DNA from 2 places in the Paenibacillus apii genome. Region 2 is predicted to be linked to the other one. Evidence: a T-box and tRNA genes for the amino acid it is inferred to sense, from the RefSeq annotation. Region 2 holds a T-box; the other holds one or more tRNA genes.
The links. The T-box of region 2 lies ahead of leuS (leucine--tRNA ligase). A T-box ahead of a tRNA ligase gene usually reads a tRNA of that ligase, here a tRNA-Leu.

Region 1: it has a tRNA-Leu gene. The T-box ahead of leuS (leucine--tRNA ligase) is inferred to sense a tRNA for this amino acid. The anticodon was not compared.

What each region holds. Positions count from the first base shown of each region.
Region 1 covers NZ_JAAKGU010000003.1:277,524-280,938, reverse strand. Annotated here, with positions in the region: gene G5B47_RS09655 (GH36-type glycosyl hydrolase domain-containing protein) at 1-237, opposite strand, end outside; gene G5B47_RS09650 (LacI family DNA-binding transcriptional regulator) at 306-1,325, opposite strand; tRNA gene G5B47_RS09645 (tRNA-Glu) at 1,613-1,684, shown strand; tRNA gene G5B47_RS09640 (tRNA-Leu) at 1,781-1,863, shown strand; gene G5B47_RS09635 (PAS domain-containing protein) at 1,928-2,554, opposite strand; gene G5B47_RS09630 (helix-turn-helix domain-containing protein) at 2,616-2,837, opposite strand; gene G5B47_RS09625 (helix-turn-helix domain-containing protein) at 2,984-3,352, shown strand.
Region 2 covers NZ_JAAKGU010000001.1:1,146,693-1,150,107, reverse strand. Annotated here, with positions in the region: gene G5B47_RS05655 (AI-2E family transporter) at 61-1,128, shown strand; T-box leader at 1,190-1,478, shown strand; gene leuS (leucine--tRNA ligase) at 1,544-3,415, shown strand, end outside.

The sequences.
Region 1 (3,415 bases), on a different contig from region 2:
TTCGTCGCGGATATAGAAATAACGGTTGCCGTTCTTGATGATCACGGCTCGGCCTTTTCCCTCCTGATCGATATAGGCCGCGGCCCGGTCACCGTATGCTCCGATGCCTCCGCCAAGCTGATTCACGCCGGACAGAAGCAACGGATTCCACAAGTAATTCATCATCGGGCGAGGGGTGCGAGGGGTAGTGAATATGAATTCGGTTCCATCCTCAGAAAAATGACCAAAGCTGCTCATTATGGCATCCTCCTTATTATGGGGAACGTTCCCCATTCGTTGAAAAAAATAATAAGCCGGGCAAACCGTTAAATCGGCTCGGACGGGTGCTCGGAAATTAGATTTCGGCAGGTGTTGCCTTCTTTTAGCTCCGGCTGAAAAAGGCGCACCATCTTTTCGGGGAGAGTCCCCGCAATCAGCGCGGCCACCAGTTCAACGGCGGCTGCGGCCACGTCGGATAAGGGCTGGGCGAGGGAGGTGAGTTCGAGTGGTCCGGGCTTGAAGCTGAGCAATCCGACCAGATGGTCAAAGCCAATAACCGATAGGTCGTCGGGAATGCGGCATCTGGCTTGACTAAGAGTATCCATCATCTCATACGCAATCAAATCGTTGAAAACAAACACAGCCGTCGGTTTATCCTTCATGCCGAGCAGCCGTTCGGCTGCCTTTGCTCCGCAGCCGATGGTTCCGCTTGTGACGATGAACGATTCGGGCGGAGCGGAAAGCCCGCGTTCCTCCATCGCCGTTGTAAAACCGTTCTTACGGTCCAACGCCACAAGGTGCTGCAGATTACCTGTGACGTGCACGATCTTCCGATGGCCCAGTTCGTATAAATAGTTCACCGCTTGAGCGGCCCCCGACAGGTTGTCAATCAATACGTTGGGAATGGAGAGGTGTTCAAAGTGATTCTCAATGACCGCAAAAGGAAAATGAACCGCGGTGAGCATCTCGATCAGCGGTAGATCCTCCTCCGCGCTCCCGAATAAAATGATGCCATCCGCCGCGCCGCCCATGAAATACCGGATATAATGCCGTTTCGAATCCGGGTCGGAATTGCAGCTGCAAAACACCAAACGGTAACCGCTTTCCATTGCATGCTGCTCCAACTGCCCCGCTAACTCCGTGTATAAGGGGGAACGGAACGAATCATAGACGACGCCGATGACACCGGTCTTGCTGGTGACCAGGCTCCGTGCGGCGATATTGGGAGTGTAGTGCAAGGCTGCTGCCGCTTCCAGTACCCGCTTCCGGGTTTCCGCATGAACCCCATACTGCTGATTCAGCACTTTGGATACCGTAGTCTTGGAAACGCCGGCCTTCTTGGCAATATCCAGGATGCTTGCGATTTCGAGCTCCTCCTTCCAGCCTTATAATGGGTGGGGAACGTTCCCCAAAATGATCGTATCCCATATTCCGGAAAAGCACAAGATCTGTTTTGGCATCTAAGCAAAAAACAAAGGAAGGGAAGGTATTATAAGATAACTCCAGAACAACATACATTCGTTTACGTTTACAATTATGTATCCATAAATGAATGTATTTAATTTATTAAAAAAAGTGCTTGTCAGATAAATAGAGATTTGCTATAATCATTTTTGTTGTGACACTAAAGTGCGGCCCGTTGGTCAAGGGGTTAAGACACCTCCCTTTCACGGAGGTAACAGGGGTTCGAATCCCCTACGGGTCATATCTTCTTCGAACCAGGGATGAGAACCCCAAAAGGTTCGTCGGAGCATCGGCATCGTAAGGAATATGCGAAATCTATTCTCTACGGGTCATATAAGCGGTAGTGGTGGAATGGCAGACACGCTATCTTGAGGGGGTAGTGGGCGTACGCCCGTGGAGGTTCGAGTCCTCTCTACCGCATAACAACCAAGAAAGAATCCTGAGAAATCGGGGTTCTTTTTTTATATCAATTGCAGATCTTTACTTACTCCGCCAACCCGTTCAAAACGCGTGCATATTGCGGATATAGCTGGGCGATGCAGGACGGGCAAATATCATGGGTCAGTTCGACATGAAGCTCCTGTTGGAGAAAGCGTTCGATGGGAACCCACTGCCCGCCCTTGCGGACGGATTTGCAGGAAGCACAGATCGGCACGAAAGGCAGAGGCTTCCGATAATGGGTCATAACCGGCGCCTTGGCAGGAGATGAATCGGTTACAGAAGCGGTATAACGGTGGGACAGCAGTACAAAAGCGGTCGCCCCGTTTGACTCTTCCGGTATGGGGAGAGCCTCGATTTGAAACCATTTTCCTCCCCTCAGAAAAGGTGGCATGGGAAACCGGCCGCTGTAAACAAGGCGTTCGCCCAGAAAGATGGACTGGATCGCCTGAAGAAGCTCGCTCATATAGTCCGACGGCAGAACAAGCTCCCGCATCAGTTCAAAATAATCCGTACCCGTCCACTCAAAGCGTGCCGAGAGGCCGGCGGCAATCCCGCATTCTCTCCATGAATCATTCACTTCGGTGATAAGACCTCGTCTGTCGATAGCGAGCACGCTGCCGGGGAGAGAGCGGGTCAGATGAATAACAAGGGACAAAGCGCTTTCAGGCAAAAGAATCGCTCCTTGACATGATTCAGGATGAAATACTAAGATTAGTCGGGAAAAATATAGCTCATTCATCACCCGGTTCACCCGGAATGGCAGGAGGTATGTTAAGCAAACGGTCGACTTGCCGGCGGTAGCGCATGGCCCGGCGCGTTCCGTAGATGAGATTGGACAGTCGGTAGGGCGGTATACCGTACAGTTGGCAAAAGTCCTTCTGACTCAGCCGCATCTCCGCCAGACGCTGCTTGATGGCCCATCCGTAGGGGGTTATGGGCTTTTTGCTGCTCATCTTGCTCACCTCTTATCGACATTCCAGCCGTATGATATAATGGGTTAAGGCATAAGATTAGTCAATTATATACTTTTTTACGTCATTTTACAATAAATAATGACTTATATAAGTAATTTGTCATAATTTCGGAAGGCGGTTTGGAAATGCAGTCCATTTATGATCGAATTGAGCTTTTGATTAGCAAAAAAGGCATCACCAAAAAAGCATTCTGCGAGCAGCTCGGCATCAGTACAGGCAATTTGGGAGATTGGAAGCGGGGCAAGTCCACGCCCGGAACGCATAAATTAATCGAAATCGGCGCTTTTTTTGGCGTCAGTCTGGACTGGCTCATCTTGGGCAAGAACTCTCCGTCCATACTGCGTGAAGGAAGCGAGGATTATTTTTTTGAGCAAATACGGCAATCCGATTGCCAATTTGATGAGCTGGAGCCTCGTGAGAAGGAATTTATCAAGGAATATCTCGCTTTTTCTGAATACCGCAGACGGAAACAGGATGAACAGCCTCCCGAATAAATTTAAGCTTTACTTTTGAGAAATAAGCGAGTATAATAACTTGTGTTGGTCTCAAAAAGATCA
Region 2 (3,415 bases):
GGCGGACAAACATATACTTACTTTACAAGCCAGTCCAGTTTGGCCGCAGGAGGTAACGCCATGGAGCAATGGCTCGGAAGCAAATGGTTTCGCACGATGGTCGGGGTGCTGCTGGCTCTGATCATTTTGTATTTCGTCTGGCTGCTTCATCCGATGCTGCAGCATATTTTTACTTTTTTGAAGGCGGTGCTGGCTCCTTTTGTGACTGCCATGATTATCTCGTATGTGCTTAATCCGGTTGTCAGTCTGCTGGCCCAAAGGAAAATGCCGCGCGGTGTGGCCGTCCTACTGATTTATGCCGTATTCCTCACTGCAATCGCGGTCATCGCCGTTAATCTGATCCCGATGTTCATAAAACAGCTCGAAGAGCTAAATGAGCATTTGCCGGAGATGACTTTAAGGGCGCAGGGGCTTATGCACAGCATGAATACCCGTCTAATCCCGCCGGGAGTGGAGATGGGGATGAACAACTGGTTTTTTCAACTGGAAAATCGTCTGGCCAAAGGAATCTCGAATTTTCTCGACCATATCGGCACGACGATCGGCGTCCTGTTCGACGCTTTTATCGTCCCCTTTCTGGTGTTCTATATTTTGAAGGACTTCGATGTATTCGAACGGGCGCTTGTGTCCTGTCTCCCGCGTTCCCGCCGCAAATCCATCGTGACGATGTTAAAAGATATCGACGAGGCGCTCGGCAATTATATCCGCGGCCAGTTTCTGGTCAGTCTGATCATCGGCACAATGGCTTATATCGGCTACGCTTTGATCGGAATGCCGTATGCGCTGCTGTTCGCGAGCCTTGTGGCCATATTTGAACTCGTTCCGTATTTGGGGCCATTTCTCGGCGCGGCTCCCGCCATCGTGATGGCGTCGACCATTTCATTTCGCATGGTGCTGATGGTCGTCGTGGTGAACACACTGTGCCAAATGCTGGAGAGCAATGTCATCTCGCCGCAGGTCGTGGGCCGGACGCTGCACTTGCACCCTCTGCTTATTATTTTTGCCCTGCTGGTGGGGGGCGAAATTGCCGGTATTGTCGGCCTGATTCTGGCGGTTCCCGTGTTCGCGGCCGGTAAAGTCGTCCTTCAGCATCTAATCACCTATTATATGAAGCGGAAGACGGTGTGAGGGAATGCGCATTGACTGGAGAGGCGGCTTCTGTATATAATATTATGGAATATAAACTTCACAGGATTCAATGAAGAGGAGCATTAATTTCGGGTGTGTCACGCAGAGAGCCGGTGTTCTTGGTGCGAGCCGGTTGACGAAGTCGAAATGAACTCGCCTCTGAGAAACGGCGACAACCGCGAGGGACTTCAGAAAGGACAGCAATGCCTGCTGACCGAAGGAAGCTTTCCAAGCGTTAACCGACGTCGGCCCGCCCCCGTTACAGGGCGTTAGAGTGAGCAAGCGGTGATTTGGGAAGTCCGCCTGCTAACTAGGGTGGTACCACGGGAATTCAGCCTCTCGTCCCTAGCGTTATACGCTAGGGATGGGAGGCTTTTTTATTGATTGTTCGCAGCAATTCAAGGAGGAATAGGTTATGAGTGACAACAAGGGGAATACGACTGCCCAGGGTTACCGGGCGCAGGTACTGGAACCGAAATGGCAGAAATATTGGGAAGAGCATCACACGTTCAAAACCGGGGAAGACCCGAGCAAGCCTAAATTTTACGCGCTTGACATGTTTCCTTACCCTTCGGGAGCCGGTCTGCATGTAGGGCATCCGGAAGGCTATACGGCGACGGATATCGTCTCCCGCTACAAGCGGATGCGCGGCTATAATGTGCTTCATCCGATGGGCTGGGACGCTTTCGGCCTGCCGGCCGAGCAGCATGCGCTGGATACGGGACAGCATCCGCGTGATATCACGGTCAAGAACGTCAATAATTTCCGCCGTCAGATCAAATCGCTGGGCTTCTCCTACGATTGGGACCGCGAGATCAGCACAACGGACCCCAGCTACTATAAATGGACGCAGTGGATCTTCATTCAGCTGTACAAACGCGGCCTGGCTTACGTGGCAGAGGTGCCGGTGAACTGGTGTCCGGCGCTTGGCACCGTACTGTCTAACGAAGAAGTCATCGACGGCAAAAGCGAGCGCGGCGGGCATCCCGTCATCCGCAGACCGATGCGCCAGTGGATTCTGCGGATCACCGAATACGCTGAACGTCTGCTGGAGGACCTGGAAGAGCTGGACTGGTCCGAAAGCATCAAGGACATGCAGCGCAACTGGATCGGCAAATCGAAGGGCGCCGAAGTCACCTTCCGCATCGACGGGCATGATGCGGACTTGACCGTGTTTACCACCCGTCCCGACACGCTGTTCGGGGCCAGTTACTGCGTGCTCGCGCCTGAGCACGAGCTGGTCGCTTCGATCACAACGGACGCCCAGCGACAGGCTGTGGAGGATTACAAGGAGCTTGCCGCCCGCAAGAGTGATCTGGAGCGGACGGATCTCGCCAAAGAGAAGACCGGCGTGTTCACGGGTGCCTATGCGGTCAACCCGGTCAACGGCGCCAAGCTGCCGATCTGGATCGCCGACTACGTCCTGGCCGGATACGGCACCGGCGCGATTATGGCGGTACCGGGACACGACACCCGCGACTGGGAGTTCGCCAAGCAGTTCGGGCTTGACATTATCGAGGTTGTCCAGGGCGGAAATCTGGAAGAGGAAGCCTACAGCGGCGACGGTCCGCATGTCAATTCCGACTTCCTGAACGGGCTGGACAATACAGTGGCTATCGCCGCCATGATCTCCTGGCTTGAGGAAAAGGGCTTTGGCAAGGGCAAGGTAACCTATCGCCTGCGCGACTGGCTGTTCAGCCGCCAGCGCTATTGGGGCGAGCCGATCCCGATTCTGCATCTGGAAGACGGCACGATGAAGACGGTCCCGGAAGACCAGCTGCCGCTTGTTCTGCCGGATGTCGACGCGATCAAGCCTTCGGGCACGGGCGAATCGCCGCTGGCCAATGTGACGGAATGGGTCGAAACGGTGGACCCCGAGACCGGCATGAAAGCCCGCCGCGAGACGAACACGATGCCGCAGTGGGCCGGCAGCTGCTGGTACTACCTGCGTTACATCGATCCGCATAACGACAAGGAGCTGTGTTCTCCCGAGAAGCAGAAGGAATGGCTGCCGGTCGACCTGTACATCGGCGGCGCCGAGCATGCGGTGCTTCACCTGCTGTATGCCCGCTTCTGGCACAAGGTGCTGTACGATATCGGCGTTGTGAACACGAAGGAGCCGTTCCACAAGCTGGTCAACCAGGGCATGATTCTCGGCACGAACAACGAGAAGATGAGTAAATCCCGGGGCAATGTCATCAATCCCGATGAGATTGTGAACGAATTCGGCGCAGATACACTCCGCGTGTATGAAATGTTCATGGGACCGCTGGAAGCAACCAAGCCG